Flammeovirga yaeyamensis: one gene and its partners. The protein of the gene in region 1 binds, or shares a complex with, the protein of each later gene. Links are inferred from orthologs where the notes say so. Each region holds a gene or a part of one and is shown in the gene's direction. Other genes may lie near its edges.

Region 1 (10,482 bases):
TAAATCAATTCAGGGTCAGTTGGATATTCTAAAATATCATCATCTTGTTTAAGAGAAGTAGTCACAATAGGGTTACCCAGCAATCGTACTAATTCTCTTGGGATATTATTATCAGGCACACGAATACCCACTTCTTTTTTCTTAGTATCTACCAACTTTGGAACAGCACTACTTGCATTCATAATAAAAGTATAAGGACCAGGAAGGGCTTTCTTTAATATTCTGAATGTAGGTGTTTCTATATGTTTCACATAAGTGGTGATATCAGATAGATCGTAACAAATAAACGATAGATTCATTTTATTTGCCTTCAAACCTTTAAACCTCAATAATTTTTTTAAAGCGGCGGTATTATTTAAATCGCAACCCACACCATATACAGTGTCGGTAGGATAAATCACTAAACCTCCTTTCTTTAATATTTTTACTACCTCATTAAGAAGTCTCTCTTGAGGATTATCTGCATTGATTCTAAAAAATTCTGCCATGACTCGTCAAAGTTAATATGTGTGCTTAAAGGTTCAATTAATTTACTTAAAAAATGCTCTTTTTAGAAGAAGATTTACTATATATTGCTAACTCTCCTAAGTACGATGAAAATTATCGTGTAAATATAGAACTGTTTTCATCATAGTTTAATGGATTACATTATACACAAGAGTTTATTTTTTAAAGACTCTACTTAATAATCTAACCACGTTATAATGGGATATATCACCATCAAAGTTAAAACTACCTATCTAGAATTAAAAAATAATCTAGTAACACAATATACTTTTCCTTTTGAAGTAGATGTTCTTCCTTGGCAACCTAAAGACACTCAAGAATACTTAAAAGTGTATAAGGCAGTGGGTGATGCTTGGGGATGGACAGGTAGCACTTTATTAGATGAAGAAACACTTTCCCGTAGGATTCATTCTCCTTCGAGAATATTCTACCTTTTAAAGGTAAGTGATGAAGTAGCTGGGTTTATTGAGTTTGTTCTTGATGATAAAAAGGAAGTTGAAATATTATACTTTGGCTTAACGCCTAATTTTATTGGTAAAAAACTTGGATTACCCTTTTTAAGTACAACAATTGATAAAGTAATCCAACTATATGATATCAAAAAAGTGTGGTTGCATACTTGTGAATACGATCACCCTTCTGCGATAAAAAATTATAAAAAAGTAGGCTTTGAAGTCATCAAAGAAGAACTGGTGGAAGAACCCTACGATGAAGACTATTTAGAAGAATTTAAAAAGAAATATCATGGATAAGATCTGTTTTGCGACAAACAATCCGAATAAATTAAAGGAAATTCAAAGACAGCTTGAAGGGCAATATCAAGTAGTGAGTTTGAAGGAAATTGGATGTGAAGAGGAATTGCCAGAGACTCAAGAAACATTGGAGGGAAACTCTGCTCAAAAAGCACAATATGTTTGGGATAATTATAAAGTAAGTTGTTTTGCAGACGATACCGGATTAGAGATTAATGCACTAAACGGAGATCCGGGAGTTTACTCTGCTCGATATGCCGGACCTCAAAGAGACAGTGATGACAACATGGACCTTGTCCTTAAAAACTTAGAAGATAAAGCTGACCGATCAGCAAGATTTAGAACCGTCATCACTTTAGTTTGGAATGGAGAAGTAAAACAAGTGGATGGCATTGCTGAAGGCGAAATCATTACAGTAAGAACAGGTGATGATGGATTCGGTTATGACCCTATTTTCCGTCCTAATGGATATGACAAAACATTTGCTCAAATTTCTGCAGATGAAAAGAATAAAATTAGCCATAGAGGTAAAGCAGTAGAAAAATTAATCACTTTATTGAAAAATCTATAAAAATATCACCTTCTAGACTCTATTAATGAGTGAAGAAGGTGATACCCCTCTAATTTTACTTTTAGTTTAGTATATTGACTCATCAGTGTTTCATCAATGATGTCACCTATCATATTTTTTAAACGTTCTACTACATGTTACTAACATTACAAACAAAGAAGCAGTATAGAAATTTTGGTTTGGCCTTTGGTATCGCTTCTTTAGCGATTCAGATTCTTCCATTATTCTATGCTATGGCTACAAAAGACAATGTGCAGATCAATATTATTGGTCGATTTGTGATTTCATTTTTTGGTGCTCCTACCATCTTATTTTTTGGGTTAGCGTTATTAAAATCATACAAAGAAAAAGCACTTTTTTGGATAGGAATATTGGGCGTTTGGCTCACAGTGATGCTCAATATTTATATTTTTAAGTGGGGAGAAGAAGTATACCTTCAAAATATTTTGCACGACCTTTCTAGAAAAGTCATGGCTATGATTCTAGGATTACTAGCTATTCGATACTTTATACAATCGAAGAATTTTCTTCATTTAATCGTAGGCTTTAGTGTTATCGTATTGATGACGGTAACTAATAGTGTTTTACAAACCTATAAGATGTTACCTCTAGGAGATATATTAGAACAATCTCTTTTAGGAGCAATGTTCTATGTACTTACACTTGGTTTTGGATATATATTATTCAAAATATTTTCAAGTAAAGACGATGCAGAAGATGATTTGGCTGAGGATTTATTTACTCCATTCTCTAAAGCACATTTAGTATTCTACTTTATGATTATCGGTCTTTATTTCTCAGATTTTTGGAAAGGAAATATTGCATGGCAGACAGAGCTTAATATTCTATTTATGTCTTTATTTGCCATGATTGGAATAATCTACTTCTCAAAAAATATCATTACGATTGGTATGGCAATTACGTTAATCTCTTTGATTGGACGAATTATCGCTTTCTATCAAACAAACTCGATGGAAGCGACTTTCTCTATTGTTTTCTCATTGATGATATTGGGATTATTCGAATTCTCAAGAAGAGCAAATAATGAGGAGGAAAAAGCTTTGAAAAAAAGGGGTGGGCGTAAAACCACTTAGATATATACTGAATATCAACTTAAAAAAACAGGCTACCCCAAACAAAATTGAGGTAGCCTGTTTTACTTTTGATACTTATCAAATTACATTTTCTTCTGAAGTACCTGCCATAACACTACGCCGATGGTTACCGATACATTCAAAGAGTGTTTCGTTCCGAACTGAGGAATTTCCAAAGCTGCATCCACTTCTTCAATAGCTTCATCGCTTACGCCCATCACTTCGTTACCAAAAACCAATGCTATTTTTTCATCTTTAGTGGTTTCTAAATCTTGAAGCATTGTACTTCCTTCTACTTGCTCTACTGCATAGACTTTATATCCTTCTTCTTTTAGTTTTTTGATGGCATCCACAGTTTCATCAAAATGTTCCCAAGCAACAGTATCTTGTGCTCCTAAAGCTGTTTTATGAATATCTCTATGAGGTGGTTTTCCTGTTATCCCGCAAAGCACTACTTTTTCAATGGCAAAAGCATCACCCGTTCTAAAGGAAGACCCCACATTGTTTAAGCTTCTAATGTTATCTAAAACAACAACAATATTATTTTTTTCTTGACTTTTGAACTCTTCAGCACTCACTCTGTTAAGTTCGTCCATACTTAATTTTCTCATTATTCTGATCTATTTAATCCCCCTCAGGGTAATGATGACTCATTCTTCTTTTTTCAATTTTATTCATTGCCAACTCTCTGTTGCTCGATAAAATTCTATAGGTCTCTTGATCTTCCAACAATTGGGTATCCCTTTCCATATACTTAAATATCGTTTCGATAATTCCAGATAATTCTTCTTTTATGGAATAAAAAGACCATTGATCTATTTTTCTTACACTTAACAAACCTGCATTTTTCATGTAGATTAAATGCCTTGATGTTTTTGTTTGTGTAAAATCAAGTACTAGTTCGATATCTGAAATACACATTTCTGTGTTTTCATAGAGTAAGTGCATGATACGAATACGAGACTCCTCTCCGAGGGCCTTCATTATCTGTGTGCCTATTGACAAATTGAAGTGTTTCAGCTTCATTTTCTACCTTTTTAAATTCGCTTTCACAAATATGCAAAATATCTTCATTTAAACACATTTTTGAAATAAATAAGGAAAAAATAGTAGTTATGGGTTAACGACATGGTAAAATTCTAAGATTCTATATTTTTTTCACTTGATGTCTTCAATGTTATTAAATAAAATAGTAACATTGTACTAGGTAAAGATAATAGACGTAATGTCTATTATATGGCATGATACACCAGTAACATTAACCAGTTGTGGAAAGACATTCAATATTGTTGGATGTCTTTTTTTATTTAAATAATCAAAAAGTTACTTTTTAAACTACATTTTTCATCTATATCAAATTCTTCACTTTATTTTGAGGATCCCTCTCTTTTTCAGCCATCAAAATTTATTATCTTCGCATTCTGAGTACACTTACTCAAATTTGATTAGACAATATGGTAGAAAGAACAATAAAAATCGGTACTAGAAAAAGTAAGCTCGCACTTTGGCAAGCTGAATATGTAAAATCACTTTTAGAAGAAAATGGTCTAAAGGGTGAATTGGTATTGATTGAAACGAAGGGGGATAAAATCTTAGATAGATCATTATCGAAAATTGGTTCGAAAGGTGTATTTACAGAGGAGTTAGAAGATCAACTAAGAAACGGAGATATTGATATTGCCGTTCACAGTGCTAAAGATATGCAAGCTTCTTTGGGCGATGATTTCGAATTAATTGCCTTTACTGAAAGAGAAGAATGTCATGATGTATTCGTAAGTCACAAAGAAGGTTTTACTGTAGATACAGAAAAAGAATTTGTGATCGGTACTTCATCTGTCCGCCGTGTAGCAATGCTACAGAAACACTTCCCTAACGCCAAAATTGTTGATGTAAGAGGAAACTTACAGACTAGAATTCAAAAAATGAAAGATGGTCTTTGCGATGTACTCATGCTTGCATATGCGGGTGTACACCGTATGGGATACGATAATATTATTGTTCACTCTCTTCCTTTAGATACTTTCACTCCTGCTACAGGACAAGGTTGTGTGGCTATTGAGTCAGCAACAACTCTTGACCCTGAAGTAAGGGAGGCCGTAAGAAAAGCAATCAATAATGTAGATACAGAAACTTGTGTTCGTTCGGAAAGAGCTTTCCTTAAAGAATTACAAGGTGGATGTAGTATTCCTGCTTTCTGTTTGGCTACTTGGACGGAAGACAAACAAATTAATATTACTGGCGGTTTAGCTAAACCAAATGCTAGTGAAATTAGATATACATATACTTGTGCTCCTGAAGATGGAGAAAAGATAGGGACGCAGATTGCTAAGGATACTTTGGCGAATGGTGGAGCTGAGGTGCTTGCGGAGCTAAAAGGAAAGTAAGAGGTAAGAGGTAAGAGGTAAGAGGTAAGAGGTAAGAGGTAAGAGGTAAGAGGTAAGAGGTAAGAGGTAAGAGGTAAGAGGTAAGAGGTAATTTAAGCTTCTAGACAGATTATCTAAAATTTTGAACCCTTTATTCTAGTAAAAATACTATTTATATCTCCGTCTTCAACGAGTTGGCCTTGGCCACTCGATACACGAACTAAGTAGCAGGTAGCAATTTAACAAACAAAAAACTAATCGCACTCAACTATGAAAGGTCTAATGGATCAACGCTTTGGACAAGGCGAAATTGTAATATCAAAAGTAGATGACTTAATCAACTGGGCGAGACTTTCTTCGTTTTGGCCTTTGGGTTTTGGTCTAGCATGTTGTGCAATCGAAATGATTACAACTTGGTCTTCTGCTTACGACTTAGACCGTTTTGGTGTGATTCCTAGAGGTACTCCTAGACAATCGGACGCCATGATTATTTCCGGTACGGTTACTTTTAAAATGGCAGATAGAGTTCGTCGCTTATACGAGCAAATGGCGGAACCTCGTTATGTGATTTCTATGGGTAGTTGCTCTAATTGTGGTGGACCTTATTGGGAGCATGGTTATAATGTAGTGAAAGGTGTGGATAGAATTATTCCTGTGGATGTTTATGTTCCGGGTTGTCCTCCAAGACCTGAAGCACTAATTGGTGGTATTCTTAAGCTTAGAGAAGAAATTCGTAAAGAGACTTTGATGGCACCAAAAGCAGTGGAACGTTTATTAAAGAAACAAAAGGCATAATCATGACTACAGAAGAAATTGCACAATTAATTCAAGAACATGTGAATGTTGAGGTGGAAGTCAATACAAAACAACCTCAACACGAAATCATCGTCAAAAATGTAGATATAGAAAAGGTATGTCGTTTTCTTAAATCAGATAATCGTTTGATGTTTGATAACCTTTCATGTCTAACTGGAATCGATAATGGACCAAAAGCCAATACCATGGAAGTGGTCTATAATCTATACTCTATCACCAAATCTTTTCGACTTACATTAAAAGTGATGTTGGATAGAGAAACTCCACTTTTACCATCAGTTACTTCTGTTTGGAAAGCTGCCAATTGGCACGAAAGAGAAGCCTATGATTTAGTAGGTATGACTTTCGAAAATCACCAAGATTTAAGAAGAATCTTATCTCCTGATGATTGGGAAGGGCATCCACTTCAGAAAGACTATAAAGAACAAGAAAAATATCACGGTATCACCGTTAAATATGAGAGAGATTAATTTATCTCTCTTTTTTTTATTCAAAACTTTAGTAACTTATCAATGCTCTCACTAAATCGTTTAGAAAATGAGAGTGTCTTTTCAATTTTTTATCATTAAACAAACAACATTAAAATGATTATCAGCACAACGGAAACTATACCAAACAGAGAAATTTCAGAAATTCTAGGTATCGCTAGAGGAAGTACAGTAAGAGCAAGAAGTGTAGGTAGCGATATCTTTGCTGGTTTAAAAAATCTTGTGGGAGGTGAAATCTCTGAATACACAAAATTGCAAGCCGATTCTCGTGAACAAGCTATTCAACGTTTGATGGAGGATGCAGATCGTTTGGGAGCTGATGCAGTAGTGAATATCAGATTGACTACCTCTACAGTTATGCAGGGAGCATCTGAGATTTTAGCTTATGGTACGGCAGTAAAATTAAGATAATATGGAATTTGTTGGATTGGGTATGATGTCTCTTTATTTTGGATTCTTCGCTTTTTGCGGAGTCGCATTGATCTATCTTATTATCAAAAGGATAAAGAATAAAGATAGGGACGATAATTTTGAACAAAGAAGTAACTGATATTCTATGTTCAACAAAGTATGCTAGAACGTTGAATTATAACGTCCCAACTCATATTAAAGATAAAAAAAGGCGAAGAAAATTCTTCGCCTTTGTTGATTGATGTTAACCCCTAGGAGAGTTAACTAGTTAATATAGATAAGACTAGATTATACTATTCCCACTCAATCGTTGCAGGTGGCTTAGAGCTGATATCGTAAACTACTCTGTTTACTCCTTTTACTCTATTGATGATGTTATTACTGATTTCAGCTAAGAACTCATATGGTAGGTGTACCCAATCTGCAGTCATACCATCCAAAGATGATACAGCTCTAAGAGCAACAACCTTTTCGTAAGTTCTTTCATCACCCATTACACCGACTGATTGTACAGGCAACAACATTGCTCCCGCCTGCCATACTTGATCATACAATCCGTGATCTTTAAGACCCTGAATAAAGATATGATCAACTTCCTGTAAAATCGCTACTTTTTCAGCAGTTACATCACCCAAAATACGGATACCAAGACCTGGACCTGGGAATGGATGACGTCCTAAAATTTCATCAGGGATATTTAGTGTTTTACCTACTAAACGTACTTCGTCTTTAAACAAAGTGTTTAATGGCTCCACCACTTTTAATTTCATGTAATCTGGTAAACCTCCCACATTGTGGTGAGATTTGATCGTTGCCGAAGGACCTTTAACAGAAACCGACTCGATTACGTCTGGGTAGATAGTACCCTGACCTAACCACTTTGCGTTCTCCACTTTCTTCGACTCCATTTCGAATACATCAACAAAAACTTTACCGATTGCTTTTCTTTTATCCTCCGGATCAGTTTTTCCTTCCAATTCAGAATAGAATAACTCTTTAGAGTCTACACCTTTGACATTCAGACCTAAACCTTTGTAAGATTCAAGTACTGATTCAAATTCGTTTTTACGAAGAAGACCATTATCCACAAAAATACAGTAAAGGTTTTTACCGATAGCTTTGTGTAATAATACAGCGGCTACAGATGAATCAACACCCCCAGAAAGACCAAGGATTACCTCATCATCGCCTAACTTCTCCTTTAATTCTGCTACTGTAGCATCCACAAAAGACTCAGGAGTCCAATCTTGTTTACAACCACAAACACCAACAACAAAGTCTTGAAGCATGAACTTACCATCTGTTGAGTGAGTTACTTCTGGGTGGAATTGAATTCCGAAAGTTTCCTCACCAGTGATTCTGTAAGCAGCTACAGGAATACTGGTAGTACTAGCAATTACCTTAAAGTTTTCAGGAAGGTTAGTGATTGTATCACCATGTGACATCCAAACTTGAGATTCAGCTGGAATGCCTTTAAACATTGGACTTGTATGATCAATAAAGTCCAAGTTAGCACGACCGTATTCACGGTGCTCTGAACGTGCTACAGTTCCCCCATTCTGATGGGCAAGCATTTGTGCACCGAAGCAAACACCCAATAATGGCATTTTACCTCTAATGTCAGATACATCAAAATTTGGTGCATCTTCTTCTAACACTGAGTGAGGAGACCCCGAAAGGATAACACCTTTGTACTCAGAGTGGTTAATTTTAGGTTCGTGATTGTAAGGATAAATCTCACAATAAACGTTTAACTCTCTTACGCGTCTCGCGATCAATTGTGTATACTGCGATCCGAAATCGTAAATCAAGATCTTGTCCATAATAAAGAATGGTATTCAGAGATTATATTTTGATGCATGCAAAGATGACGTTTTTTATTTAAAAAGTGATATTTATTACCATATAAAAACTGATTTTTTTAAAAGTGACATGAGAATTACTTATCAAAAAATTGGTATAACATAATTTATATTTAATAATAAAAAATCACCCTAGAAAAGGTTCTAAGGTGATTTAAGTTTATTTGATATTTATTAAAGTGTTAAATTACTTTACGAGTAATTTAATTGATTTCTGATAATTATTAATGCTAACAATACCTACATAAATTCCTTTGTTTGCATTAAAATCAAACGGTAATTTATTCTGACCTGCTTTAACATTACCAAAAGATTTTTCTTGAATTAAAGAACCATTTAAATCGATGATTTTTAATTCTACTTCTGCATTTTGTTTTAGATCGATAAATAAATTCGAAGAACCATTTGAAATTACTGTAGGACCAATTTTTATGCTTGAAGCATTCGTATAATCCTCTATACTAGTAATATCACTTACTTCTCCTTGGATATTAATTTGACTAATAGCCCAACCCCAAGCTGGAATATTATTGCTTGCTTCTAAGACAAAACGGACAGCAATATTATCTCCTGCTTCAAAATAGTCTAAAAGATTTACTTCATGTTGAACAAACATGTTATCAAGAGGATCAGAATTAAAGTTTACATAAGAATTCCAATCTGAATTATAAGATGCATCATATGGTGCTACAATATCAATCCAATTTGCCCCATCTTTAGAACCTTGAACCGAAACTTTTGATCCATTTGCAATAAAAGCTATATCACTATAAATTAAATGAGCATCTTCTTCTGCAACTTTAATGATATTATTTAAATAAGAAATCTCTGTAAGCCCTGCTGCATATGGATGTTGGGAGTGAAAGGCTGGTGTTTTCAACGGATTATTAACTGAGAATTCTTTAAATAAATCTCCATTGAAATCATCAACTACGTTTTCTTCTGGATTTGAAGAAACATATTCATCGATTACATCACCAAATTCTACAAGATCAAGAACAGCGGCATATGATTTTCTTTCTACTTCATTTGTATAAGCATATACTTTAATCTTATCTATATTAGAGAACAGAGATCCTAAGAACATTAGTTGATGATCCCCTTTATCATAAGCTTCATTAATAGCAACTATTCTACTACCTAAATCGTCATAGACAACCAATGAATCAACATCAGATTTTAAATGTACATCCACAGTTACATCTCCTGTGAGAGTAGATGATATTTGTGTAATACTAGGATACTTTACAATTGCTGGAATTTCAGCGATTGTAGCTGTCCAAATACCTCTACCATGTGTACCAACAACAACTTGATCATCTACAATTTTCATATCCCAAATTGATGTTGCAGGAATACTTCCAGATAACCTATGCCATGAAACAGCATTATCAGTGGTTTCGAAAATTCCGACTTCAGTACCTACCCAAATCTTATTTTCGTCTTGCGGGAATACCATTAAATCATAAACTGCAACATCTGGGAAACCAGTTGTTGAAGACGTACCATTGCCAAAACCTGAAATATCTTCCCAAGATTGACCATAATCTTCCGTTTTGATTATTTTTGGTGCATTTGCATAAGAGAACAAAATGTAGGCAACATTTGGTTTATTAGG
Region 2 (5,335 bases), 2.0 Mb from region 1 along the record:
TCTTGCATTCTTGATAGCATAAAAAGCATCGTTGAATGATTTGATATCTGCATTATGGTATTCGAAACCGTCTGTGTTACCATTCGCTTCTAAATACTCTGCCTTTGCAGCTGCTTCCTCCTCTTTTACGATTGGATCAAAAGCTTCTTTGATTTTCTTAGAAATCTTTTCTGCTTTTACGACATCAGAAGAGTTCACAATCTTCTTGATCTCGTCTAATAATTCTTGTTTTCCGAATCCAGTAAAGTCTTTGTCTTCCTGTAATTCTTCTTCCACTGAAGTGGCTTCATCATCACCGAAGTCTGCTACATCCTCCATGTCTGCTACATCCTCGATCTGTGAAGTTGTTTCCTCTGTCAAATTTTGCTCGTTTAACTCATTTGATTGAGTTTCGTCTTGTGGTGTTCCCATCTTAAAAAACGATTTAAAGTGCGTCAAAAATGTTACTACTACCCATTTCGAAAAAAATGAAATGGCCCTAGGCATGACTTTTCACAAAGTCATTTAAGTCATGAGCAAAAATAGTCTTATTTTCTTATCATTAATAACTAAACTAAGGTTTTGGGCTATTTTTAGTTCTTTTTTTTTCATCTTTGTAATCAGTTTTTATTTTTCAATGATTATTAACGACTTTTGTTAATAATTCTTTTTGACAAACAGCTATTTTTTGATGGAGAAAAGACAAGTTCAATATCAATATGATGAAAACCATTTAGTAAATTCATCTCGTAACTTTTACAATATAGATAACCTTCGTACAGAGGAGATGGTCCTTAATATAGGCCCGCATCACCCTGCTACGCATGGTGTATTAAGAGTAGAAGTATTAACCGATGGTGAATATGTAGTAGATCTTACTCCTCATTTAGGCTATTTGCACAGATGTTTCGAAAAACATGCTGAGAATTTAAGTTTTCAGCAAATCATTCCTTACATCGATAGAATGGATTATGTAGCTTCTATGAACTCTGAGCATATTTATGCAATGGGTGTAGAACATATGCTGGGTATTACTGATAAAATTCCAAAAAGAGTGGAATATATCAGAGTTTTGGTGGCCGAATTGAACAGAATAGCTTCTCACTTTATTGCGGTAAGTACTTATGTTTTGGACACCGGTGCCACTACTCCTTTCTTGTGGATGATGCGTGATAGAGAACACATTCTAAGACTTCTAGAATGGGTTTCTGGTGCTCGAATGCTTTATAATTATATCTGGATTGGAGGTTTATATTATGATTTACCTGTTGGTTTTGAAGAGAAATGTTTAGAATTCATCACCTACCTCAAACCTAAACTCGTTGAGTTTAGAGAAATGGTGATCAACAATAAAATCTTTGTAGAAAGAACGGCAAATGTTGGGGTTTTACCTTTAAGCACAGCACTTGATTATGCCACTTCAGGACCGGTTCTTAGAGGATCTGGATTAGCACATGATTTAAGAAGAGTAGATGCTTATTCAGCATACCCTGAATTAGACTTTGATATTCCTGTAGGCAAAGGAATTATGGGCTCCGTAGGTGATTGTTGGGACAGAACATATGTTCGTGTTGAAGAGTGTTTTGAGTCTATCAAAATCATTGAACAATGTATTGGTAAGCTTCAAAAAGAACATAAAAGAGATAGAAATTTTGATCCTCAAGCTTTTGTACCTAAGAAAATTAGACCAAAAGCAATGGATTATTATGCAAGAGCTGAAGGCCCTAAAGGGGAACTTGGATTTTTTATGCGTACCAACGGAAAATCTGATATCCCTGAACGACTTAAAGCAAGATCATGTTGTTTTTGTAACTTAAGTGTTTTACCAGAGTTAGGTAAAGGCAACCTATTATCTGATCTTATTGTGATCATGGGGTCGATTGATATTATTATGGGGGAAGTAGATCGCTAGGAAGATTTAATGACGTATTATACAGAGAACATACAAGAAACATTACAGAATACCTTAGGGAAAACATCAAAAAACATCGGAATAGTAACACATTGCTTTCCGCCGGATTTTGGTGCTGCCCCTCATCAATTTGAATTCTTAGCTCAAAGTTTTTCCAAAAAAGGAAATAAAGTGACTGTATTTACCTCTCACCCTTATTACCCTACTGGAAAAATTACCCTCAAAGACTTTTTTACTTGGAAAAGAACTTCTAAAAAGAAGAACATTACAGTAATTAGGCATTGGTTATTGCCTTCTCAGAAGAACAATATGTTCCTTCGTCTTATCAGTATGTTTAGTATGCTATTTAGTATGCTCACTTCATTAAGAGAGGTGAAAAAGCAAAAATTAGATATTTTACTCATACAAACCCCCCCAATTACATTGCCTATTTTTGGTATCCTTGCCAAAAAACTTTACGGTGTAAATGTAGTGCTAAATGTAAGTGATTTATGGCCCCAAGCGATGGTTGACATTAATGGTTTATCGAAATCATCAGTTGCTTATAAAGTATTGCATTGGTTAGAAAAATTCTATTACAAAAAAGCAGATGCTTTAGTAACACAATCGAAAGAATCACAAGAATACATCAAAGATTTAGGGTTTGATTTACCTCATATCTACCGAATTGGCACAAATACTAAACAATTCCGTCAGAAAACTGATTTTAATTCATCCGAAAAAATCAAAGTAGTCTATATGGGTGTTTTAGGGGTAGCACATGGTATCTCAAAATTAATTAAGGAAATAGCGTTTGATGATTTAAATATTGAATTACATATTTTTGGAGATGGTGTGGATTATAAAAATATCCAATCTATCATCAAGAAGAAGCAATTAAATAATGTGTTTCTAAACAGAGCCATCGATTATCATTTAGTACCTCAAACACTAAGACAATTTGATATTGCTTTAATATCTCAGATCAATTATGTGAAAGGTACCCTGCCTGCAAAATTGTATGAAAGCATGAGTGTTGGCTTACCTATCATCTATCATGGAGAAGGTGAAGGTGCAGAAATCGTAAAGTACTTTAACTGTGGATGGACTTCTAATCCATCAGACTATGATGCTTTGACGAAAAACTTCTCTCTAATTCATCAATTAAAAACACATGAATTAAAAGAAAAAGGCCAAAATGCCCGAACTGCATGTATCGAACATTTTGACCTCCATCAACAATTTGATCAATTAGATCATTTATTATCTAGCATTGTAGTTCAAAAGGCTTAGCCTTCTACCATACTTACAACGTGTTTAATTCTTTCTTTACCTCCAGCGATCACTAGTGTATGTCTATCTGTTAATGTAATATCTCTAAAATCTTGGATATAAATCTTTTCTTCTCCTTCTAAATGACAAGTAGAAGAATTTTCTTTTAAACAGATGACAGAAACGTGCATGGTATCACGGAATCTTAACTTTCTAACACTCTCCCCTATAAACGATTTTGGCAACTTCATCTCACTAATAAAAACCCCTGGAGCTACCTCGTCAATAGTCAAAGCTTTTTTATTAAGCAATTCCAAAGCAAATCTTTTTCCTTCCTGCTTTTCAGGGAAAATCACTTTAGTAATTCCCATTTTATTGAGGACTCTAGCATGCATATCACGAGTCGCACGTGCATAAATCTCATGAACCCCTATTTCCTTTAAAGCCTCAATAGTTAATAGTTTTGTTTCGAAATTCTGTCCATGTGATAAAATCACAGCATCCGTTTCTTTAATATGTTTTCTCAAGGCCATTGGGTTTGTTGTATCGGTTTCATACAAATATTCAAAACCCATTTCTCTTAACCTCTTTAAAGTAATCAAAGAATCTCTTGACTCTTTCATACTATCAAATTGATTATGCAGAACGATCAATAAATCTTCGTTATTGTCGCGGAGTGCTTTTGCAATTTCGACACCGAAAGCACCCATTCCAATTAATACAAATCTTTTATTTACTTTTTTCATATCTAACCAACTAAGATAGAGGATTCAGGATAACGGTATTCGTAATTTTCTTCATCCTCACCTAATAAAGAAACTAGAGTAAATAACCCAATTTTGCCACTAAACATCACAAAGGATATGGTTAATTTACCGACAACAGTTAAATCTGCAGTTATTCCTCTAGAAAGTCCTACTGTACCTAACGCAGAAAAGAACTCAAAGGTGATGTCTCTTAGGTCTAAATGTGTTTCTGACATCGTTAATATAAATAAACAGACAAAAGAGATCAATATAGACACCATAAATGCTATAACCGCCCTTCTAATACTTGCCTCTTGTACTGTATTCCATCCTATATTTACTGTTGACTTTCCTCTAACTTGTGCCCAAAAATAGGTAAATAATAAAGCCACAGTGGTCACTTTTATACCCCCAGCTGTTGAGTTCGGTGCACCACCTATATACATCAATAAGATCATCATCATTACAGAAGCTGATGATAAATCTCCAATTTCAACCACTGAAAAACCTGCAGTTCTACAAGTGACACTTGTAAATAGTGTTTGCAATAAAATATCGCCACCACTTTTTTCCATCCAATAATCATAATCGGTGATAAAGATGCCTATTGTGCCCACTACAATCAAAATAGCAGTCATTTGTAAGGATAATCTAGATTGTAATGAGAAATGTTTTCTATGCTTATTTCGTCGACTAACAATTTCTCTGTAAGTCCTAAATCCCAAACCTCCAACAATAATCAATATCATGACAATGGAAGAAGAAAACCAATCGGTTGCGAATGCTGTTCCTTGTAATCCTTCTGGAAAAATTGAAAAACCTGCATTACAAAAAGCAGATATGGAATGAAAAACAGAAGCGAATATGCGTTCTGAGGTGGTTAAATCAAGTTCTAACCATGAAAAGTATAAACCAATTGCACCGAATAATTCAATAGTAAATGTTATTCCAACGATCCCTTTTAATATTCTGGCCGACGAACTTATGTTTTCAGACTCCATCATATCCTGAATGATCATCTCTTCCTTAGTTTTCACTCCTTTTTGGATAGATAAAGCTATAAATGTAGTTAAGGTTACGATACCTAAACCTCCTATTTGAAACAATACCATCAATATAATTTGCCCTCTTAATGTCAACACCTCTGACACATTAAATGGTGCTAAACCTGTTACACAAACAGCAGAAGTAGTAGTAAATAATGCGTCGACCCAAGATATTGTAGTAGTCGTAGATGTTGGAAGCATCAATAAGGAGGTACCAATAATAATAATGGCTATTAATGATCCGAAAATCATAGCTGTACTATTTGCAGTAAAGAATAACCAATAGTTTCTATTGTTGGAAAATGATACCAATGAGGCCATAATCATGGCCACCTGAACAATAACTGTATATGCCTCCCACCCTTCATTATCCGTATTTAGCTCAATATCATGAAGGAAAA
Region 3 (10,613 bases), 1.5 Mb from region 1 along the record:
TTGTGAAGATACTAAAGCTGCTGCACAAGAAGCTTTGGACTTTGCTAATGCAAATGAGACATGTATCAATGAAGCTTTGGAAGAATCTTTTGCTGATGATCCTGACGGATTAGCTGATGCTCAACAAGAACTTGAAGAAACTAAGGCGTTATTAGAGGTAGTTACTTTATTACCTTGTGACCTGTAAGGTATAAATACTTCAAAGAAAAAGGTTGTTTTCATTTTTTGAAAACAACCTTTTTTTGTATCTATTATCAATGATAACTTCAAGATTATTATAACTTTGTTGTTCAATAAATAGTATTTACACATGTCTTTACATTATCAAGAAGAAATTAATAAACTAAATCAATTCATTAGCTCGTTAGAGAAAAAATCAAATCAATATTCTTTTTTGAGACTCATCTATGTTGTTGCATCAATAGGTTTGTCATTTTTATTTTATAACTATTTGAGCGATTTTCTTTGGATATCTATTTTAGTTGAGTTTTTAGGTTTTGCCGTTGTTGTTCGTCTTCATCAAAAAATATTATCTCGATTATCAGAGTATAAAGTCAAATATCAATTGATAGAAAATGAGTTGAATACTATTAAAGGCGAAGCAAATATTTATAGTAACGGAGAAGAGTTTATCAACCCTCAGCATCATTTTGCTAATGATTTAGATATTTTTGGTGAGTTTGGATTGTTCCATTTTATCAACAGAGCTAAAACTAGATTAGGAAAAACAAAGCTTGCCTCTTTCTTTCAAGAAGTTGCTGATGTGAAATTTGATAAAATATTGGAAAGAAGAGAGGCCGTAAATGAATTATCAGATAAGAAAGAGTTTTCAAATCAATTTCAATACTTACTTTTTGATAATGAAAATGAGAAAGGATTTAAACCTGTAAATACTGATGAGATTTCTAAGTTCGAATTAAAAAATGAGAAAATTTATCTTTATTACTCTTATTTGGTTCCTGTTTTATGGTGTGTAGTTGTTTACGGTTTGGTGACCACTCAAGAATGGGTGGGTAGTTTAGGTATTGGATTAGTTATCGCTAATTTCTTTGTGATGAGTAAAGTAGGAAAAGGAGTGGCTGCTTTTATGGAATTGATTAGTAATAGTTCCGAAACTTTAGAAAAGCTTTCGCAATTGATCAAATTAATTGGTGAGGCATCTTTTACTTCCAAATTATTTCAATCAGAGGTGGCTAAAATCGGAAATGGAGAAACATTTCTAAAACCATTGAAAGATTTATCCTATATGATTCAACAATTGGATATTAGAAGAAACTTAGTGGGGTTGGTAATGTTATACGCTTTTTTTCCTTTTGATATTCGATTAGTAAAAAACATAAGAAATTGGTTCAATCAATATCCCCAATTATTTGATGACTTATATGATGTGATTGGTCAGCTAGAAGCAATAAATAGTTTGGCAATTCTACAAAGAAATAAACCTGAATGGGTAGAGGCAGAGTATACTGATAAAGAATATGTATTTGAAGGGTTAGAAATGGGACACCCCTTAATATTTGAAGGTATTTCTGGTACTCAAAATGAAGGAGTAGCGAATTCGTATCATTTACAAAATGATAATAGAGTAAGTATTATTACCGGTTCCAACATGTCTGGTAAAAGTACTTTTTTAAGGGTAGCGGGAATTAATTTGGTGTTATCTTATATTGGCAGTGTTGTTTGTGCTAAACAGTTTTCGGTAGGAAAGCCAGTGAAATTGATTACCTCAATGCGTATATCAGATAACTTAAGGTTAAGTGAATCTACTTTTAAAGCCGAATTAGAACGCATTAAATTAATTGTAGAAGCGATTAATTCTAATCAGCGTTATTTATTCTTGGTTGACGAAATGCTGAGAGGAACGAATTCGGTCGATAAACTGAAAGGGTCTTTTGCGCTTCTTGAGAAATTGAAAGAAAATAGAGATGCTTATATTTTAGTCGCTACCCATGACCTTCAGCTTTCTGAATTTGAATCGGATAATTCGGAGATGACAAAGAATTATCATTTTGATTTTGATTATCACCAAGGTGGATTTGAATTTGATTATAAAATTAAATCAGGGGTTTGTGAAAAATTCAATGCTAGCCTCTTGATGAAAGAATTAGGCCTAAATACTTAAGAGTATTTATCAAAAAATATGTACGGACGTTGCATTGCAACGTCCTTATTATAAGTGAGATTTATGCTTTAGTAATCAAAGCAACGGCATGAACAGCCATTCCTTCTTCTCTGCCTACAAAACCCATTTTTTCAGAAGTGGTCGCTTTCAATGAAATGTCTTCCTCTTCAACTCCCATTACTTCCGCTAAACATGTTTTCATAGCAGGTATATGAGGATTGATTTTTGGCCTTTCAGCAACGATCGTACAATCTACATTGCCTAATTCCCAACCTTCTTTTCTGACAATCTTCATTACATCAGCCAAAAGGATTTTACTATCTATTCCCTTAAATTGAGGGTCTGTATCTGCAAAATGGAAACCAATGTCTCTCATATTGGCAGCACCAAGAATAGCATCGCAGATCGCATGGATCAAAACATCAGCATCAGAGTGTCCTATTAAACCGTGAGTATGCTCAAATTTGATTCCTCCAAGCCATAATTCTTCTCCTTCACCCTGACGGTGCACATCATATCCTTGTCCTACTCTAATTTTCATATACAAATACTGATTTTAAATTGGTGATGATCAAATTTTGGGTACAAATATAAAGGTTAATATGAATATGTATGAAGACTGAGGTGAGATCTTAGAAAGAAACTCCAAAAGCGACATATACCCCAAAATTATTTGATGTTGGTGTATGGTAAGTCGTTCTCCAAATAGTGTAGACTCTCAAGACCTTAAAAATATTTTCTACACCAGTACCTATCTCAACGTAAGGAGTACTAGGGTCCAAGGCTTTAGCTTCTCTGTTAGGATCATATTGTTCACCATCAAGAAGTTGGGGCCTCACCGCCTGATTGGCATTTTTACTACTCAAATCACCATACATAATATTACAAATACCTACTGTACGCCATCCTAGTTTTTTGATCAGTGGAATTCGGTTGAGGATATTTCCATCAAATCGGTGCATCAGTTGCAGAGATGCCCATCTGTCACCTACAAACTCACCTAAATCCATTAAATTGAAGGCATATCGGTTGTAGAGTAGAGGTACGTTATTACCAAAAGGCATGGCTAAAAATGGAAAAGGAGCCTCGGTTAGGATAAAACCACCCTGAAGCACATAACTAGATGTACCGAACTTTCCAATATTTGCCTTCTGATCTAAACCTAAACGAATTTGTTGGTACGAATAATTACTATTTAAAACATTCGGAATGCCAATAGTATAATCAAATGATATTCTTGGGCGATTGTCTTGAGCGACTAATTTTCTATAATTGGCTCTATTGGTGACATATCGATGACCTAAACCATAAGTAAGTTTCACATAAGCTTCCGTCCCCACTAACTGATCATATACCGGAGTATTGTTTTCAAAATCGCCTTCTTGTTTGTACGGAAATAAAGGATCAATAATACGATGGGTCAATTTAGTCATTACATTAAAACCTCTTGTAATATCTTTCTCATACCAAATAGATGCGTTTTTTTCCATGTAAGGATAACGCATATCGCCCCATCTTAATGCCGCTAAGAACAATGGTCGGCTATTAAAATTGGCTTGGTTAACACTCACCCTTCTTAAATCATTATAATAAGAAGCACCAATTAATGCCCAATGTTTTCTATTAATAATATATCTAGCTTGTCCACCATATTTGAATTCTTTGTCCTTAGTGCCGTAGGCTAAAAATCCATTAAACGACCATTTCTTAGAAAATTCGTTATTAGTTTGGAAACCTAATTGGAATCGATGGTCTTCCACACTATTAAAAGCATATAAGAAAGGTATAGGGCCTAATTCTATAGGACCAAATTTCTTATGTCCACTTGTAATCATATCGCCCACCGAAGAAATAATCTTAACCCTTGGGGTAGACTCAGCCGAGTCGATCATGCTAAAAATTTGTTGATCTTTTGTGGTGAGTTGTTCAGGACGTTGGGTTTCCCAATATTTTTCATCATTTACTCCATTCAACGCATCCGGATCCATAATCACCGGCTGATCATAAAATTTTCTTGCTTTCGGTTGATTGACAATAAAATCACTATTTCTGATTTTTATATTCAGTTTTACCTTTGCCCATTTATCAGCAATTTTACCAATACTGATTATAAAGTCTTGTTTCTTTGGTAACCATCCAGTTTTCTGATTATCCTTTAATATAGGCTCATACACCTGCATTAAATGTACGGAATCAACAAAATTGATATTGGCCTCTTTGTTTAGTTTTGCATCCCACTTCACCAAAGCAAACTGATGAGCCGAATCGGCAATATACATTGTGCCAGTAAAGGCTAAATCTTCTTCTCTTCTTGGTTCAAAGTCGATTTTATGACAATCAATACCATCAATACTAATCTTTTTTGGTTGAAGTGTATAATCATAATAATTACGCCATTCAGAAGTAATAGGAGAGATAAATTGTTTGCCAAAAAATATGAATGAGTTTTGGTAAAGGTTGAAGTCAATAAATGATGATCCTACAATCTGAGAAATCATTTCACTATCGTCAGGCCCCACACTTCTAATTCTGGATTTTTCTATTAATTCTGTCTTTGCATCAGGATTTTTGATGTAATAAATAGTAGACGAGACCTCAGAACTAAAAATTGGTATCACCGGCTGTCCTCTTTCGTCGGTTATAGGCTCAAAATCTTCAAAGGAATCAAGAATATCAGAAACTACTTTTTTCTTTTTGAAGTTTTCGTTCACATTACCTACCCAAATATCCGATTTCGTGTAGCTTTTATATTCGTAGGATTTTAAATCTCTTGTATCGTTATCATCTTTATGCTTTTGAACGTTTCTGAGGATTTCCCAAGCAGGGTTTTCCCATTTCTTCGACTTAATGACAACCTCCTCTAATTCCGTAGAGCTTTCCTTCAGTTTGAGGATAATCTTTTTATTGTAATTCGAATTGTTTAGTTTCTTTGTACAATGCTCATATCCAGTAAATTTAGCCACCAATGTCTTTCCTTTGTAATCATCTATTGTGATGGAAAAAAGACCATTATTATTGGTTAAGGTACCAATGGTTGTTCCCTCAAAATAGACGCTAGCAAAAGGAACAGGGAGATTACTTCCTTGTTCAACGACTTGGCCTTTTATAGTAAATTGTGCATGTACAGAAGCAGATAGTAGTGTTAGGCAAGTTGAAAAAAGTAAGATGAGTAGCTTCTTAATTGTTTTACTCATTAAAAGTATATGATGAATTAATTATAAGATTATCAAAAACATATTCTGTAGTCGATTTTAAAAAATGTAATCAACAAGTTTACTGATAATACTTCAAATTAGAAAAAAAAAGATGGATTAACTAAAAATCATTTGTTTGAAATGGTTTCTGCTAATTAATATGAAAGGTAAACCTTGAAATATTAATAATTATGCAAAAAAATAATACGAACGTTAATAAAATTGCGAATAAACTACTGTTTGATGAATATTATCTTGATCAATTAATTAAATTGCAACTTGAAAATCTGAGCAATCGAACAAACTGTAAGCGTACACCCGAGTTGTTCTTTATAATCAGAATAATTTTTTAGTCAGATACAAACTATGCTAGCACTTGTTTTATATCTTCCATTTCTTTTAGTATTTGCCATTTTGGGAATCTACGTAGAGCGTAAAGTTTCTGCTTGGATGCAAGACCGAATGGGACCTGTAAATGTGGGTCCAAGAGGTTTATTGCAAACATTTGCAGATATACTAAAGCTATTAACAAAGGAAGATATTATTCCAAAAGCGGTAGACAGAACCATTTTTAAATACGCACCAATAGTCATTTTTATGCCTGTATTTGCAGGCTTTGCTGTACTGCCATTTACCAATGGTATTTACGGTTCTCAGTCGATGATTGGTGTTTTTTATATTTTAGCGATTTTATCGTTAGAAGTTTTAGGAATTATAGCAGCAGGATGGAGTTCGAACAATAAATACGCTCTATATGGAGCCATGAGATCAGCTTCTCAAATGGTTTCATATGAAGTGCCAATGGGCCTGGCAGTGCTGTGTGTTGTGATGACTGCTCAAACCTTGAATACAGAGATTATTTCTACTCAACAAGGGCTTTTATCAGCAGATGTGAATTATTTATTTGGCTTAAAATCTTTAGGAATAGATGTAACTGATATGGGCGGAATTCTAACTTGGAATATTCTTAGAAATCCGTTTTTAATCCTAGCATTCATCATATTTTATATCTCATCTTTAGCTGAAGCAAATAGAGCACCTTTCGATTTACCTGAAGCAGAGACAGAACTGATTGCTGGATATCATATTGAATATTCAGGAATGAGGTTTGCCTTTATGATGCTTGCTGAATATGGTGTAATGTTATTAGGTTGTGTATTTGCCTCTGTATTATTTTTAGGCTCTTGGAACACACCATTCATTAATATTGGATCGCTACGATTGGCCGATTGGACTACAGGTACAACTGGAGAATTATCGGGTTATGTATGGGGATTTGTTTGGTTAATGAGTAAGACATTATTCCTTGTATTTGTACAAATGTGGATACGTTGGTCTTACCCAAGGTTAAGGGTGGATCAGTTAATGACTTTGTGTTGGAAATACCTTACACCTGCTGGTTTATTGCTTGTATTTATTACAGGTGTATGGAGGTTGATGATGATCTAAATTATAAATCAAATAGTGTTTTAAGCGATAACCAAAGATCTTTTTTCTTTTCGGTATCAAATAATAGTTTTGAAAGACTGTCCGCAGCTACTGCCGGGCAATCATCAATTTCAGTAGGAACGTATTTAGGTACTTTCTGACTTGAAATTGGGCTTTCATCCCCATTAATAAAATATAGTATGTGTTTTGGCTCAAGTTTTTTCATCAGTTGATCTAATTGATCTTTTTGCTCCAAAACATTCACCACAGCTACTTCTTGTAATGATAATTGTAGGGCTCCAATAATTTTTAGCAATAACTGGAATTCTTTACTTCTATAGATATCCACACCACTGTGTTCGATAAGGATAACGATATGACGTTTATTCTCACCATAATAATCAGTAGGTAAAGTTTTATTGATAGATTTTTTAGGAACAGCTTTTTGTTCTTTCACCTCATTTTTAGGTGATTCCTCTTTCTTCTCAACCTGATCTCCGTTGATTTTTGCCAATTCTTCCTCTGGAATCTCAATGTCTTCTAGCTCTTCAGGAAAGAGGTATAAAGTATCAAACATTTGAGATAAAAAGCCTAATTCGTTTTCCATAGATGCAAAGATAAAATCATTTTAGATAACCTGATAAGAAAATTGATCGAAAACAGTATTGAAATGCTAATAATATCTTTCACCTAGGTTTAATACAATAGAATTTAAAGATTTAGCGGTATTTTTTTTTGATATATAATATTTACAATTATTTTTGGTCTGAATTTTTTTTAAAGAACCTAATCGAAATAAGATTATGACTTTTAGTGCTAAATATAAAAATTTAGGTAAAATTGCTATCGCTTGTGGTTTAGCTACAACTATGATCGCTTGTGGTGGATCGGCTGATTCTTCAAACAACGATGAGACAAAGAAGGAAATCGCAGCAGTGAAAGAAGCATCAGTAGATTTTAATATAATCTTAAATAATGCTCCTGACCCAACTTCAATCCCTGTATTGTTAGAAAGAAGTGGAGCTGAGTTTGACGCTTCATTACTAAACTCGAAAGACAAAGCAGAATCATATGTATTAAAAGATGCATCATCTGCATTAAACTTCGGTGTATATATTTCTGATATCGCTTATTTATCTGCTTCAAACAAGCCTCAAGAAGCTATCAATTACTTCTCGACTGCAAGAAAGTTATCAGATAAATTGGGTATCTCTGATGCTATGGGTAGCGATCTTAGTGATAAACTTGAAACAGCCCTTTCTGATAAAGAGGCAATGTTGAAAGTGATTTCTGAATCAGAAAGCAAAGTAAAAGCTTTCCTTAATACAAATTCTCAGTACGACGTTGCAGCTTTGATCGTAACAGGTACAACTTTAGAAGCTTTACATATCTCTTTAGGTCTAGTTCAAAATGCTCCTAAAGATTTGCCTGCTGAAGCTAGAAATGCAGTATTAGTAGATCTAATGACTGCAGTAGCTAAGCAAGAATCTTCTATCGATGCAATCGTAGAAATCTTGAAGCCTCTAGAAGGAACAAACGCAGATACTAAAAAGTATTATGCAGAATTCGTGAAATTACAAGGTCAGTTTGATGCTTTAAAATTTGACGAGAAGTTGAAAGAAAATAAAGGTGGTTACCAGTTGAAAGCAGAAGATCTTAAAGATATTACTGCTACTGTGGAAGCACTAAGAAAAGTGACTGTAAGCATGTAATTTAAATCTTGCAGACATTCAAGGGTCCTGTGTTTTGAACACAGGACTTTTTTTGTTTAATTAGAGATGTTTTAATTACTATAAACCTGTTTTCATTGAAAGTAGGTGATAATAAGAGCTGTCGATAAACCCTTGATGTCAATCATATATCAACATCTCTAGTCAACATTAACTATAACATCTTATCGAGTGATCGTATAGAACTCCGCGATCGCCAAATGACCTAACTTATGAACGAAAAAGTCTTAAAATCTCTAACGAAACTGTTTGCTATTATGGCTACAGCCGATGGTTCTATTGATGAAGCCATTGAGATTTTAGAAGATTACTTAACTTTTACACTCCACGAAAGCAATATCAATAAATATATTGAACTCTTTGAACATCAGGCTAGAAGAAATGCTTCTAACGATGAGATTAGAGAAATTGCGACAATGGCTGCTGAAGAGTTAACGTTAAGACAGCGTATTGTAACAATTATTGAATTGTTAGAATTGGCTTATTCCAATGATGTGTTCTCTGAAGAAGAACAACGCATCATGAAGATTATTTGTGAATCCTATAATATAGAATTCGATAGGCTTCATAGAATGCAACAGTTTCTTACAACAAATAAAATTGAGGAATTAGCCAAGATACATAACTGTTTAACGATATCGAATGATGAAGAGGGTTATGGTGGTAAACGACATTTATATAAGAGTAACATAAAAACACCACTTTCAGTATTATACATGCCTTTGGCTAGAATGTATTTTGTGAAAGTTTGTAATCAAGATCAAGTATACGTACTGAACGGTGAGAAAATGACCTTGAACCGCTGTTATGCGTTGGATGTTGGAGGTGTGATTAGAATTGGTGGTAAAGTAGGTAGTAATCTATATCACTCAGAAGTCTCATCAGTTTTTGTGGGGATTCAGAATGTTGATCCAATCTCATTTGAAGCGAATAACATCAATTATTTCTTTGGTAAAAAACATGGACTACATGATATCAATATTGCCGAAGAAGGAGGGAACATGGTAGCGCTTATGGGAGCATCAGGTTCTGGTAAATCAACTTTATTGAATGTATTGAATGGTACGTATAAGCCCAAAATGGGTGAAGTACTTATCAATGGTATCGATATTCATAAAGAACCCGAAAAAGTGAAAGGGGTCATAGGTTATGTTCCGCAGGACGACTTATTAATTGAAGAACTTACAGTATACGAAAACCTTTATTTTGCTGCTAAACTAAGTTTTGCAAAGTCAACACCCGAAGAGGTGGAAAAGATCATTATGCGTACCATAGAAAACCTTGGTTTGTATAGTGTAAAAGATTTAAAGGTGGGTAATCCGTTAGAGAAAACGATTAGTGGAGGCCAAAGAAAACGATTAAATATAGGTTTAGAGTTACTAAGAGAACCTTCGGTGATGTTTGTAGATGAACCTACTTCTGGTTTATCATCACAAGATTCTGAAAACGTTATTGACCTATTAAGACAGTTGACTTATAGTGGAAAGCTGATCTTTGTGGTCATTCATCAACCTTCATCAGATATCTATAAAATGTTTGATAAACTCGTGGTGTTGGATGTAGGAGGGTATCCTGTTTACTATGGTAATCCAATTACTGCAGTGTCATATTTCAAAGGAGAGGCAAATTACGCAGATATTCAAAGTGAGTGTCAAAAATGTGGAAATGTTGACTCAGAGCAAGTTTTCGAAATTTTGGAATCCAAAGTACTCGATGAATATGGTCGACGTACTCGAAAAAGAAAATGGAAGCCTGAATTATGGTGGAAAAAGTTTAAAGAATCGATTAAACTTCCTCAAGTGGAGAGAATAACTTCTCCTCCAAAGAATGTTTTAGAAATTCCTTCTAAAATAAATCAGTTTAAAATATTTGTATTGAGAGACCTTAATACAAAATTCAATAATAAACAATACATGATGGTGAACTTGATTCAAGCACCATTCTTAGCCTTAATGCTATCCTTAATTGTTTATTTTTATCATTTTGACGAACTGATTTACCAAGCAGATTATGTTTTTAGAGAAAACATGAATATGCCTTCGTACATATTTATGTCGGTGATAGTAGCCCTCTTTTTAGGACTCATGATTAGTGCAGAGGAACTGATAAAAGACCGGAAAATACGGAAAAGGGAAGTGT

What was found.
Region 2: the proteins of nuoB (region 1) and KMW28_RS11935 are in contact, whole or in part, in a cryo-EM structure (PDB 6KHJ), measured with the Thermosynechococcus vestitus proteins. The link is inferred for Flammeovirga yaeyamensis from one-to-one orthologs. Residues at the interface, in WP_011056552.1 of Thermosynechococcus vestitus: Leu46, Met47, Tyr48, Thr50, Ala51, Cys52, Phe54, Ile55, Glu56, Ala58, Ala59, Ile61, Gly62, Ser63, Arg64, Phe65, Asn76, Pro78, Thr89, Thr91, Lys93, Met94, Ala97, Leu101, Met123, Phe124, Ser126, Asp127, Ser128, Tyr129; in WP_011057128.1 of Thermosynechococcus vestitus: Pro17, His18, His19, Pro20, Ser21, Met22, Val25, Arg27, Met29, Thr31, Ile38, Asp39, Cys40, Glu41, Pro42, Val43, Ile44, Gly45, Tyr46, Leu47, His48, Arg49, Gly50, Met51, Lys53, Ile54, Asn57, Arg58, Pro65, Tyr66.
Region 3: the proteins of nuoB (region 1) and KMW28_RS13510 are in contact, whole or in part, in a crystal structure (PDB 6Y11), measured with the Thermus thermophilus proteins. The link is inferred for Flammeovirga yaeyamensis from one-to-one orthologs. Residues at the interface, in WP_096411117.1 of Thermus thermophilus: Arg16, Glu17, Gly18, Leu24, Leu27, Val28, Trp30, Gly31, Arg32, Asn34, Ser35, Trp37, Thr54, Asp55, Ala56, Asp59, Ala61, Arg62, Phe63, Gly64, Glu66, Val67, Phe68, Arg69, Ala70, Ser71, Arg73, Gln74, Ala75, Asp76; in WP_096411122.1 of Thermus thermophilus: Arg36, Val44, Arg45, Met46, Gly47, Pro48, Asn49, Arg50, Val51, Leu57, Gln58, Ala61, Asp62, Ile64, Lys65, Ile67, Phe68, Lys69, Glu70, Ile72, Val74, Glu223, Ala224, Glu225, His233, Thr234, Glu235, Tyr236, Ser237, Trp241.

The regions. Positions count from the first base shown.
Region 1 is NZ_CP076132.1:4,987,192-4,997,673, forward strand. What follows is about bases 4,501-7,319. They hold nuoB (NADH-quinone oxidoreductase subunit NuoB), read left to right. Parts: upstream 4,501-5,557; coding sequence 5,558-6,082; downstream 6,083-7,319. Other genes in these bases: hemC (hydroxymethylbilane synthase), read left to right, coding at 4,501-5,308; KMW28_RS19925 (NADH-quinone oxidoreductase subunit C), read left to right, coding at 6,085-6,573; KMW28_RS19930 (YbjQ family protein), read left to right, coding at 6,688-7,002; guaA (glutamine-hydrolyzing GMP synthase), read right to left, coding at 7,296-7,319. In the rest of the region: KMW28_RS19885 (L-threonylcarbamoyladenylate synthase), read right to left, coding at 1-488; KMW28_RS19890 (GNAT family N-acetyltransferase), read left to right, coding at 705-1,259; KMW28_RS19895 (non-canonical purine NTP diphosphatase), read left to right, coding at 1,252-1,830; KMW28_RS19900 (hypothetical protein), read left to right, coding at 1,965-2,924; KMW28_RS19905 (RNA methyltransferase), read right to left, coding at 3,008-3,535; KMW28_RS19910 (ArsR/SmtB family transcription factor), read right to left, coding at 3,549-3,950; more of hemC, read left to right, coding at 4,379-4,500; more of guaA, read right to left, coding at 7,320-8,828; KMW28_RS19940 (VPS10 domain-containing protein), read right to left, coding at 9,052-10,482. UniProt on the Escherichia coli protein: NDH-1 shuttles electrons from NADH, via FMN and iron-sulfur (Fe-S) centers, to quinones in the respiratory chain. The immediate electron acceptor for the enzyme in this species is ubiquinone.
Region 2 is NZ_CP076132.1:3,032,524-3,037,858, forward strand. Bases 1-2,780 are described here. They hold KMW28_RS11935 (NADH-quinone oxidoreductase subunit D), read left to right. Parts: upstream 1-670; coding sequence 671-1,891; downstream 1,892-2,780. Other genes in these bases: KMW28_RS11930 (DUF349 domain-containing protein), read right to left, coding at 1-411; KMW28_RS11940 (glycosyltransferase family 4 protein), read left to right, coding at 1,901-2,780. Also shown: more of KMW28_RS11940, read left to right, coding at 2,781-3,163; KMW28_RS11945 (potassium channel family protein), read right to left, coding at 3,160-3,888; KMW28_RS11950 (TrkH family potassium uptake protein), read right to left, coding at 3,891-5,335.
Region 3 is NZ_CP076132.1:3,454,598-3,465,210, reverse strand. Bases 4,774-7,723 are described here. They hold KMW28_RS13510 (complex I subunit 1/NuoH family protein), read left to right. Parts: upstream 4,774-5,682; coding sequence 5,683-6,765; downstream 6,766-7,723. Other genes in these bases: KMW28_RS13500 (hypothetical protein), read left to right, coding at 7,548-7,723; KMW28_RS13505 (hypothetical protein), read right to left, coding at 6,767-7,351; KMW28_RS13515 (DUF5686 and carboxypeptidase-like regulatory domain-containing protein), read right to left, coding at 4,774-5,316. In the rest of the region: KMW28_RS13530 (hypothetical protein), read left to right, coding at 1-187; KMW28_RS13525 (MutS-related protein), read left to right, coding at 311-2,122; ispF (2-C-methyl-D-erythritol 2,4-cyclodiphosphate synthase), read right to left, coding at 2,184-2,663; more of KMW28_RS13515, read right to left, coding at 2,755-4,773; more of KMW28_RS13500, read left to right, coding at 7,724-8,456; KMW28_RS13495 (ATP-binding cassette domain-containing protein), read left to right, coding at 8,687-10,613. UniProt on the Escherichia coli protein: NDH-1 shuttles electrons from NADH, via FMN and iron-sulfur (Fe-S) centers, to quinones in the respiratory chain. The immediate electron acceptor for the enzyme in this species is believed to be ubiquinone.